2 regions of the Stenotrophomonas tuberculopleuritidis genome follow, and region 2 is predicted to be linked to the other one. Evidence: riboswitches for the same ligand, from Rfam matches in the RefSeq annotation. Region 2 holds a riboswitch; the other holds the start of a gene.
The links. A riboswitch is a leader RNA that binds a small molecule or an ion and turns the genes downstream of it on or off. The one in region 2 is predicted to bind cobalamin.

Region 1 (5,614 bases), 280 kb from region 2:
GCGGCGTTACCTGTTCGAAGCCGGTGACGTGGATTTCCACGGTGCGCTGCTGATGCTGCGGGGCAACGTGCCGGCGCCGGTGTACGACATGCTCGAAGCGTTCCGCAAGAGCGCACCTGCCTACGGCCAGCTGGTGGCCGAGTACCGCTTCATCGAACAGTACAAGGCGGCCTGGAAGGATGCGCCCTATGCGCCCACCTTCGTCACCACCGATGCGGTGGTGGTGCATTCGGGCCACGTGCTGCTGGTGCGGCGCCGTTCGGAACCCGGCAAGGGCCTGTGGGCGCTGCCCGGCGGCTTCGTCGGCCAGGAGCAGAGCCTGCTTGACAGCTGCCTGCGCGAACTGCGCGAGGAAACCCGGCTGAAGATCCCACTGCCCGTGCTGAAGGGATCGCTGAAGGGCCAGCAGGTGTTCGACCACCCCGACCGCAGCCAGCGTGGCCGCACCATCACCCACGGTTTCCACTTCGAGTTCCCGGCCGGTGAGCTGCCGCCGGTGCGTGGCGGCGACGATGCCGACAAGGCGCGCTGGATTCCGGTCAGCGAAGCGCTGGACATGGGCCCGCAGCTGTTCGAAGACCACCTGCACATCCTGGAGTATTTCCTCGGCCGCGGCTGACAGGCCCGGCTTTCCCACTGGCGGACAGACCGCCGGTGTCACTCGACGCGAAGGAGCTTCCGTCATGCAGTACCTCGATAATCTTCTCCTCAACACCGACAGCTACAAGGCCAGCCACTGGCTGCAGTACCCGCCGGGTACCGATGCCACGTTCTTCTACGTGGAATCGCGTGGCGGCCTGCACGACCGCACGGTGTTCTTCGGCCTGCAGGCGATCCTCAAGGATGCGCTGGCACGGCCGGTCACCCACGCCGACATCGACGACGCCGCTGCGGTGTTCGCCGCCCATGGCGAACCGTTCAACGAGGCCGGCTGGCGCGACATCGTCGACCGCCTGGGCGGCCACCTGCCGGTGCGCATCCGCGCCGTGCCCGAGGGCAGTGTGGTGCCCACGCACCAAGCGCTGATGACCATCGAGTCGACCGATCCGGCGGCGTTCTGGGTGCCCTCGTACCTGGAAACCCTGCTGCTGCGTGTGTGGTACCCGGTCACCGTGGCCACCATCAGCTGGCATGCGCGGCAGACCATCGCCGGCTTCCTGCAGCAGACCAGCGACGACCCGCAGGGGCAGCTGCCGTTCAAGCTGCACGACTTCGGCGCGCGCGGCGTATCCAGCCTGGAATCGGCCGCACTGGGCGGTGCCGCGCACCTGGTCAGTTTCCTCGGTACCGATACCGTGTCGGCGCTGTGCCTGGCCCGCGCGCACTACCACGCGCCGATGGCGGGTTATTCCATTCCCGCTGCCGAGCACAGCACCATCACCAGCTGGGGCCGCGAGCGGGAAGTGGAGGCGTACCGCAACATGCTGCGCCAGTTCGGCAAGCCAGGCGCGATCGTCGCAGTGGTGTCGGACAGCTACGACATCTTCCGCGCCATCAGCGAGCACTGGGGCACGACGTTGCGCGATGAAGTGGTGGCCTCGGGTGCGACACTGGTGATCCGCCCGGATTCGGGTGATCCGGTGGAGATCGTTGCCGAAAGCCTGCGCAGGCTGGACGAGGCCTTTGGGCACACGCTCAATGCCAAGGGCTACCGCGTACTCAACCACGTGCGCGTGATCCAGGGGGATGGCATCAACCCCGGCACGATCCGCGCGATCCTGCAGCGAACGACCGGAGACGGCTATTCGGCCGACAACGTGGCCTTCGGCATGGGTGGCGCCCTGCTGCAGCGGCTGGACCGGGATACCCAGAAGTTCGCGCTGAAGTGTTCGGCGGCCCGCATCGATGGCCAGTGGGCCGATGTCTACAAGGATCCGGTCACCGATGCCGGCAAGACCAGCAAGCGTGGCCGCATGCGCCTGCTGCGGCGGGTCGCCGATGGCAGCCTGCACACGGTGCCGCTGCCCGCCGACGGTGATGAGCGCCTGCCGCCCGGCTGCGAAGATGCGATGGTGACCGTGTGGGAAAACGGCCGCCTCCTGCACGACCAGCGCCTGGATGACATCCGCGCGCGCGCCGCGGCCCAGCACTGAGACCGCCACGCCCCGGGCCCGGCCGGCGATGCACGCCGCGCCGGGTCCTCTGCTGCTGGCTGCCGCCCCTTGACCATTGCCGCCAACCGGCCTACCTTGTGCACGCCGAAGGTATCCATCTCTTCATGCGAATGAAGGGATGGATTTAAACGGGAATCCGGTGAAGGCGCGTCGCGCGCCCATTCCGGAGCTGCCCCGCAGCGGTGAATGGAAACGAATCCTGCCAACAGCACTGGGCATGCGCCTGGGAAGCGGCAGGTACTAGGTGGGCCGCACGGCCCGTGTCCATCAGCCCGAATACCGGCCCCGGCCGGGGGACACGACCGTCCCCTGACTCGACCTGGACTCTCCGCGGGGAGGGTTGCCGGGACCAGCGACGTCCTGCCTGAGCGGGATGCGTGGTCACGTGCGCCCTTTTCACGGCATCCGGTTCGCCCGCGGGGGCGAAGGTCGCTGGCAAGGCGCCCGTGGACCGGCAACGGTACGCGTCGCCCTGCAGTTCCTTCGTTCCTCAATGCCGATACGCAATGAGGACACGCTGCAATGACCACTGTTACCAACCTGGGCTTCCCCCGCATCGGCGCCAAGCGCGAACTGAAGCGGGCGCTCGAACGCCACTGGGCCGGCGATGACGATGCCGCCACCCTGCTGGCCACCGCCGCCGCACTGCGCGCGCGGCACTGGCAGCTGCAGATCGAGGCCGGTGTGGATGTGCCGCCGAGCAACGATTTCAGCCTGTATGACCAGGTACTGGATACCGCCTGGCTGTTCGATGCCATTCCCGAACGTTACCGTGCGCTGGCGGCGCGCGATCCGCTGGCCGCCTACTTCGCCACCGCGCGCGGGCTGCAGCGCGATGGCACCGACCTGCGCGCGCTGGAAATGACCAAGTGGTTCGACACCAACTATCACTATCTGGTGCCGGAACTGCATGCCGGCCAGGCGTTCACGCTGCGGGGCGACAAGCCGCTGGCCGAGTTCAACGAAGCCAGGGCGCTGGGCATCCATACCCGCCCGGTGCTGCTGGGGCCGGTCAGCTTCCTGCTGCTGTCCAAGACTACCGACGGCAGCAACGCACTGGCCCTGCTGGACGCACTGCTGCCGGCCTACGTGCAGCTGCTCGGCCAGCTGGCCGATGCCGGTGCCGACTGGGTGCAGCTGGATGAGCCGCTGCTGGTGCAGGACCTGGGCCCCGATGCGCACGCCGCCTTTGAACGGGCCTATGCGGCGCTGGCCGCGGCGAAGCGCCCGAAGCTGCTGGTCGCCACCTACTTTGGTGCGCTGGACGACAACCTCGGCCTGGCGGCGCGGCTGCCGGTGGATGGCCTGCACGTGGACCTGGTACGCGCACCGGAACAGCTGGATGCACTGCTGAAGGTCCTGCCGGCCGAGCGCGTGCTGTCTGCCGGCCTGGTCAACGGCCGCAACATCTGGCGCACGCACCTGGACAACGCCCTGATCCTGGCCCGCTTCGCCCACGTCAACCGGGGTGCCGACAAGCTGTGGCTGGCACCGTCGTGTTCGCTGCTGCACAGTCCGGTCGACCTGTCGCTGGAGAAGAAGCTGGATGACGAACTGAAGGGCTGGCTGGCGTTCTCGACCCAGAAGCTGCAGGAACTGCGCCTGCTGGCCGATGCGCTGGACGGCAAGGCCAGCGCCGATGCCGGGCTGGCCGCCAACCGCGCCGCGCTGGAGGGCCGCCGCCGTTCGCCGCGCGTGCACAACCCGGCCGTGGCCGCGCGCCTGGAGGCGCTCACCGCCGCCGATGCCCAGCGCCACAGCGCCTACCCGCAGCGCCGCACCGCGCAGCACGCCGCGCTGCAGCTGCCGCTGCTGCCGACCACCACGATCGGCTCGTTCCCGCAGACCCTGGAGGTGCGCGAGGCACGTGCCCGGTTCAAGTCCGGCAAGCTCGGCCTGGCCGAGTACGAGGCGTTCCTGGAACAACAGACCGCGCAAGCCGTGCGCGTGCAGGAAGAGCTCGGCCTGGACGTACTGGTGCACGGTGAGTTCGAGCGCAACGACATGGTGGAGTATTTCGGCGAGCAGCTGCAGGGCTTTGCGTTCACCGGCAATGGCTGGGTGCAGAGCTATGGCTCGCGTTGCGTGAAGCCGCCGGTCATCTTCGGCGATGTCAGCCGTCCGCAGCCGATGACCGTGCGCTGGTCCAGCTACGCACAATCGCTCACCGACAAGCCGATGAAGGGCATGCTGACCGGTCCGGTGACCGTGCTGCAGTGGTCATTCGTGCGCGATGACCAGGAACGCGATGTCACCTGCCGGCAGATCGCGCTGGCGCTGCGCGATGAAGTACACGATCTGGAGGCGGCCGGCATCGGCGTGATCCAGGTGGACGAACCGGCGATCCGCGAAGGCCTGCCGCTGCGACGCGCGCAGTGGCGCGCCTATCTGGACTGGGCGGTGGAATCATTCCGCATCAGCACCAGCGGCGTGCGCGATGCCACCCAGATCCATACCCACATGTGCTACTCCGAGTTCAACGACATCATCCACTCGGTCGCCGCGATGGACGCCGACGTGATCTCGATCGAGACCTCGCGCTCGCGCATGGAACTGCTGGACGCGTTCGTGAAGTTCAACTATCCCAACGAGATCGGCCCGGGCGTGTATGACATCCACTCGCCGCGGGTGCCGGACAAGGCCGAGATGGTTGACCTGCTGCGCCGGGCGCTGGCCGTGCTGAAGCCGGAACAGCTGTGGGTGAACCCGGATTGCGGGCTGAAGACCCGCGGTTGGCCCGAAACCCGCGCGGCGCTGCAGGCGCTGGTCGCCGCCGCAGTGGAGCTGCGCAGCGAACACGAAGACGCCCGCGTCGCCTGATTCTTTCCCGCAATCCGATGCACGGGCCGCCGCCGTTGCCGGCGGCCCGTGCGGTACTGAACGATGACCGAACTCCAGCGCCCCACCCTGACCCTGCCCGACAACGGCCAGCGCCTGCTGCTGCATTCCTGCTGCGCACCGTGTTCGGGCGAAGTCATGGAGGCGATCACCGCCTCCGGGATCGACTACGCGATCTTCTTCTACAACCCCAACATCCACCCGGTGAAGGAGTACGAGCTGCGCAAGCAGGAGAACATCCGCTTCGCCGAGCAGCACGGCATTCCCTTCATCGACTGCGACTACGACACCGACAACTGGTTCAGCCGCGCGCGCGGCATGGAGAACGAACCCGAGCGCGGCATCCGCTGCACGATGTGCTTTGACATGCGCTTCGAGCGCACCGCGCTGTATGCGCATGAGCACGGCTACGACACCATCAGCTCGTCGCTGGGCATTTCGCGCTGGAAGAACATGGCGCAGATCAACGAGTGCGGTGTCCGCGCCGCTTCGCGCTATGAGGGCCTGCAGTACTGGGACTACAACTGGCGCAAGGGCGGCGGTGCCAGCCGCATGATCGAGATCAGCAAGCGCGAGCAGTTCTACCAGCAGGAGTACTGCGGCTGTGTGTACTCGCTGCGCGACGCCAACCGCCACCGCCGCGAGACGGGCCGCCCACGCAT
Region 2 (5,614 bases):
GTACGTGCCGGTGCCGGCATCGCCATGCTGCCGACCTACCAGGTAGCGCCGCTGCTGCGCAGTGGCGAGCTGACCCAGCTGCTGCCCGCGTACAGCCTGGACGAGCTGGGCATTCATGCGGTGTACGCCTCGCGCCGACAGCAGCCCGCTATCATGCGGCGATTCCTGGAGTTCCTTGCCGAGTGCTTTGCCAGCCCGGCGTTCCAGGATCTGGACTGGCGCCCCCCGGGCAAGGAGAACGCATGAACCATGGACAGGCTTTCATCGACCACAACCGCGCCGCCTGGGACCGCCAGGCGAGCGAGGTGCGGGAATGGTCGCGACCGGTGGATGCAGAAACGATCGCCGCCGCACGCGACGGGCGCTGGCAGGTGCACCTGACCCCGCGCGCGCTGCCGCTGGACTGGCTGGGCGACGTGCGTGGCCGCCGCATCCTGTGCCTGGCCTCGGCCGGTGGCCAGCAGGCACCGGTGCTTGCTGCCGCAGGGGCCGAGGTGACGGTGTTCGACCTTTCCGACGGGCAGTTGGCGCAGGATCGCGCCGTGGCCGATCGCGATGGCCTGTCCCTGCGCACGGTGCAGGGCGACATGCGCGATCTGCGTGTCTTTGCCAACGGCAGTTTCGACGTGGTGTTCCATCCCATCTCGAATCTGTACGTGCCCGATGTCCGCCCGGTGTGGGCCGAATGCCACCGCGTGCTGGCACGCGATGGCCTGCTGATGGCCAGCTTCTACAATCCGGTGGTGTTCGTTGCCGCGCGTGATCCGCAGCTGAGCGAGCAGGGCCTGATGCGGCCGCAGTACGCCATTCCGTATTCGGACCTGGAAGACCTGGAGCCGGCTGCACGCGAGGCCAAGCTGGCCCGTGGCGAAGCACTCACCTTCGGCCACAGCCTGGCTGAACTGCTCGGCGGCCAGCTCGATGCAGGGTTCGTGATCGATCGCTTCATGGAAGACTGGCAGCCGCAGCCGCGCTTCCTGATCGACCGCTTCCTGCCCACGTTCCTGGCGACCCGCGCACGCCGGGTCGGCTGACGCTGCCGCGTACAATGGACGGCCCCACGTCGTACAGGTGCCGTCCCATGTCGTATCCCTATCCGTTGGTCGTGTTCGATCTCGATGGCACGCTGGTCGACAGCGCATCGGATATCGCCGAAGCGTTGAACCGCACGCTGGAGGACATCGGCGTGGCTCGGGTACCCGAGGCCACCGTGCTGGACTGGATCGGCGACGGTGTGCGGCGCCTGGTCGAACAGGCGCTGCACGCTGCCGGCCGCGAGGTCGATCTGGCGACGGTGATGCCGGGCTTCATGCTGCATTACCGCGAATGCCTGCTGCGCAGCCCGCGCCTGTTCGATGGCGTGACCGACGCACTGGCGCAGCTGCGGGCACGCCATGTGCCGCTGGCCATCTGCACCAACAAGCCCGCAGCGCTGGTGCCGCCGTTGCTGCAGCACCTGGGTATCGGTGATGCGTTCGCGCTGGTGCTGGGGGGGGATTCGCTGCCGCAGCGCAAGCCCAGTGGGGAGCCGCTGCGGCATATCGCGGCCCACTTCGGCCTGCCCGTGGCGCAGTGCCTGATGGTCGGCGATTCGCTGACCGACTACCGTGCGGCCGACGATGCCGGCATGCCGATCGCACTGGTGCGTTATGGCTATCCACGTGGCCTGGACCTGGACAACGCGAAGGCGGTGGCGGTGATCGACGATCTGCGCGAACTGCCGGGGTTGGCTGCCGACATTCGGACACCGTGAAGCGCTCGCCGGGCATGGCCCGGCGCTACCGATCCTGTCGATCGACGCCATGCGTCGATGGCGTGTTCTGCTATTTCGGCTGGTAACGCACGCTCAGCTGATACTCGCGACCGGGCTGGTTGAACCACGCCACGGTTTCGTAGCGGCGGTCGAACACATTGGCCGCGCGTGCCAGTACCGACCACGACGGCGTCAGCGCGTATTCCGCGCGCAGGTCCAGCGTGCCGTAGCCGGCCAGCTTCACCGCATTGGCGGCATCGTCGTAGCGCTTGCCGGCGCCCTGCACGGTCAGCCCAGCGCGGAAGTCGCCGAAGCGGCGGTCCACGTCCAGGCGCGCGGTCTGCTGTGCACGGCGCGGCAGCCAGTTGTCGAACTGCGTGCTGCCACGGGTGCGGTTGCGCGGGTCGGTGTAGCTCAGCTGGGCGTTGACATCGAAGCCGGCCAGCACGACGCCACCGGTCAGTTCGGCGCCGCGGATCCGTGCCTTCTCGATCTGCTGCATCCTGAAGGTTGCGGCGTCATAGGTGATCAGGTCATCGATGCGGGTTTCATACAGGTCCAGGCCCCAATGCCAGCCCTGGCCCTGCTGCGAGATGCCGATGTTGGCGCTCTTCGAGGTCTCCGGGTCCAGCGTCGGCACGCCACTCCACGGGTCGTACAGGTCGCTGAAGGTCGGTGCCTTGAAGGCGGTGCCATAGCTGGCGTTGATGCGCAGGCCATGAACCAGCGCCATCGCCCAGCCGAGGCTGCCGGTGGCGTGATTGCCGAACTGCGCATTGTCGTCATTGCGCGCACTGGCCTGCAGCTGGTGGCGGCCGAAGCGGGCCTGGTACTGCATGAACACACCGGTGTTGCGGCGGCTTTCGACCAGATAGCCTGCGCTGCTGCCATCCAGGTTGTCCTCGCTCCAGTCGACGCCGGCGCTCAGCAGCTGGCCGTCGGCCACGCCGATGTCGGCCTGCAGCGATGCACTGTCGCGGTGCGTCTGTGCGCTGCCGTGCGCGTCGAAATCACCGCGATTGTCCGATTCGTTGTCGCTGCGGCCGACATTGGCGGTCAGCGCCAGCCGTTCGGACGGGGTGTAGCGCAGCTTGCCGGCCAGCACCTGCTGGCGCGTTTCGGAGTAGTTGTAGTAGCCGTCGTAGTGGTTCTCGCCATCGGCGCGCAGCGCGCTGCCTTCCACGCTCCACTGCGGGCTGAAGGTGTAGCCGCCGCGCAGGCTCTTGGACACGTTGCGATAGCCATCGCGGTCGGGCTCATCGGCGAAGCAGCCGGCGAACAGCGTGGCCGAGCCCCGGCAGGCGTCGATGCCATCCGAGTGCTGGTAGGCAATGTCGGCGCCGAACCAGCCGCGCTCGGTGCCGCCACCGATGCCGCCACTGGCTTCACGCAGGCCGTTGCTGCCGCCACCGAGCTGGAAGTGCGGTGCGAAGTCGCCCTGGTTGCGGCGGGTGAAGATCTGGATCACGCCGCCGATGGCATCGGCGCCGTACAGGCTGGACTGGGGGCCGCGCACGATTTCCACGCGCTCGATCTGCGCCAGCGGCAGGTCCTGGTACATCGCCAGGCCGAGGTCGGCGCTGTTGATGCGCACGCCATCCACCAGTACCACGGTGTGCGAGGAATTGGTGCCGCGCAGGAACAGCGAGCTCTGCTTGCCCAGGCCGCCGGCGTTGGTCAGGTTGATGCCGGCACGGCCCTGCAGCAGTTCCTGCAGCGAGGTCGCCTGGCTGGATTCGATCTGGGCGCGGTCGATCACCTGTGCCGGCGCGATGCTGTCCTGCAGGGCGATGGGGGTGCGGGTGGCGGTGACCAGCACCTGGTCCAGGTCGGCGGTGCCTGCATCGGCGCGGGCCAGCGCGGGCAGGGCGGCCAGCATGGCCAGTGACAACACGGAAATCTGCAGCTTCATCGGGGGGACTCCAGGTGCCGCGCACGCCCGCGCGGCGAAGGGGAGGAGTCGCAGGGACAGGCAAGCGCCGACGCGACGGCGATCGCCATGCGCGTCCAGCGCCATGCCCACCGCATCGCGACCTGAGGCTTCCGGGCCGGTCTCCGGGCTCGCCGCCAGGTGGCGCGAGGCCACCGTCCAGGCGCCTTCCCATGCCTGCGGCACAGTGGCGGGTTGCCTGGAACTGACGTGCTTACCGTTGCGGGGGCAGCGCCGGCATGGCGTGTTGCCACGCGTCACCGGCTTCCCGTTTCAACCTGCCGGCAGGGCCGCAGGTCACCTGGAAGTGCGCGCAGTCTACGGCATCACCAGCTGGTAGAGTGAGGTGGTCACCTGCTCGCCCGTTGGAAATTGGATGATGGTTGCAAAGGACCGCCTGCAGTTCCTCGATTCACTTCGGGGCTTGGCTGCCGTGTATGTCGTGTTGTTCCACGTACAGTCGATGCCGGCGCCGGCGCTGCCCGTGGCGGGCTGGTTGTTGCCGATACTGCAGCTGGGGGCCACCGGCGTCGCCCTGTTCTTCGTGATCAGCGCGTTCTCGCTGTGCTACACCCTCCCTCGCCACCAGGCCAGCGGTCGGCCGTTGCTGAGTTTCTATCTGCACCGGTTCCTGCGCATCGCTCCGCTGTTCTACGTCCTGCTGGCATTCTCTGTTTTCAGGGATGGCCGGGGCAGTCATGCCGGTCATCCCTGGGCCGAGATCGTCGCCAATGCCACCTTTACCTTCAATCTGTTCCCCGGCTGGGAGCAGGGCATCGTCTGGGCCAGCTGGGCGGTGGGCGTGGAAATGCTGTTCTATGCCATCTTCCCCGCGCTGATCCTGCTGGTGAACAACGGCCGGAGAGCGTGGATCCTGCTGTTGTGCCTGCTGGGTCTGGCAGCGTTGGCAGGCAACGGCTGGCTGGGCGCACGCGCAGCCGCATCGCTGGGGGGGTATGGCTGGCTGAGGCACGGGCCGGTGTTTGCGATGGGCCTGGTGGCCTTCCACATGCACAGCGCACTTTCGCGGTTGGCGCCGGCGCCGGCGCGGCGGTGGGGGATGGCGTTGAACATCACCGGCGCGCTGATACTGCTGCTGGTCGTGACGGGGATCGTGGGTGGATGGAGCGGCGCCGGTCAATGGCAGCTGACCGGCCTGGGCTATCTGGCGCTGTTGCTCGGCTGCTCGCAATGCCCCCCACGCTGGCTGGTCAATCGCACGACGGCCTGGCTGGGCACGGTGAGCTATTCGCTCTACCTCGGTCATCCGATCGTGATTGCCGTGCTGGGGCCGGTGTTCGGCCGCGTACTCGGCGTGACCGGTGAGGGAACAGCCGGTTATCTGGTATGTGCCGCAGTGGTCCTGGCGGTGTCGCTGCCGCTGGCCGCGCTGGGGCACCGCTGCGTTGAAGCGCCGATGATACGGCTGGGCAAGCGCATGATGGCGTCATTGTCCGTGCCTCGCGCAGGCCTTCGTTCCGGACCGGCGGAGAGTGGGCCACGCTAGAATGGTGCGCCCCGCTGCGGGGATGCTGTCTGGAAGTGAGTCGTGCCCATGATGTTGCTGCAATCGTCGACCTGTCCCACGCGCTGCGCGTGCCCGCCCCGGGGCCGCCCCATGCGCGCGGTTCCCGCGCCATGATCCTCGACCTGGTCCGTCATGCCGGCAACGGTCGTGATGAATTCCTCGATGGCCGCAGCGATCCCCCCCAGCTGGCCCGCCTGCCACAGGAGCTGGTCGAGGCCTACGCCGGCCAGCACTGGGAACGGGTGATCAGTTCGCCACGCCTGCGTTCCCTGCATACGGCAATGGCCTTGGCCACCCCGCGCGGGCTGGACGTGGAGTCGGACGAGGAGTGGGAGGAACTGGATTTCGGCGATTGGGACGGGCAGTCGCTGTTCGATCTGCCGGAGGACGCGCTGGCCGCCTT

Region 1: another riboswitch for cobalamin. It lies ahead of metE (5-methyltetrahydropteroyltriglutamate--homocysteine S-methyltransferase); the one in region 2 lies ahead of btuB (TonB-dependent vitamin B12 receptor).

What each region holds. Positions count from the first base shown of each region.
Region 1 is NZ_CP130831.1:271,998-277,611, reverse strand. It holds gene Q5Z10_RS01195 (bifunctional nicotinamide-nucleotide adenylyltransferase/Nudix hydroxylase) at 1-619, shown strand, start outside; gene Q5Z10_RS01190 (nicotinate phosphoribosyltransferase) at 684-2,093, shown strand; cobalamin riboswitch at 2,185-2,416, shown strand; gene metE (5-methyltetrahydropteroyltriglutamate--homocysteine S-methyltransferase) at 2,637-4,934, shown strand; gene Q5Z10_RS01180 (epoxyqueuosine reductase QueH) at 4,998-5,614, shown strand, end outside.
Region 2 is NZ_CP130831.1:554,315-559,928, forward strand. It holds gene Q5Z10_RS02545 (LysR family transcriptional regulator) at 1-246, shown strand, start outside; gene Q5Z10_RS02550 (class I SAM-dependent methyltransferase) at 243-1,034, shown strand; gene gph (phosphoglycolate phosphatase) at 1,082-1,753, shown strand; gene btuB (TonB-dependent vitamin B12 receptor) at 1,824-3,665, opposite strand; cobalamin riboswitch at 3,783-4,003, opposite strand; gene Q5Z10_RS02565 (acyltransferase family protein) at 4,030-5,190, shown strand; gene Q5Z10_RS02570 (histidine phosphatase family protein) at 5,322-5,614, shown strand, end outside.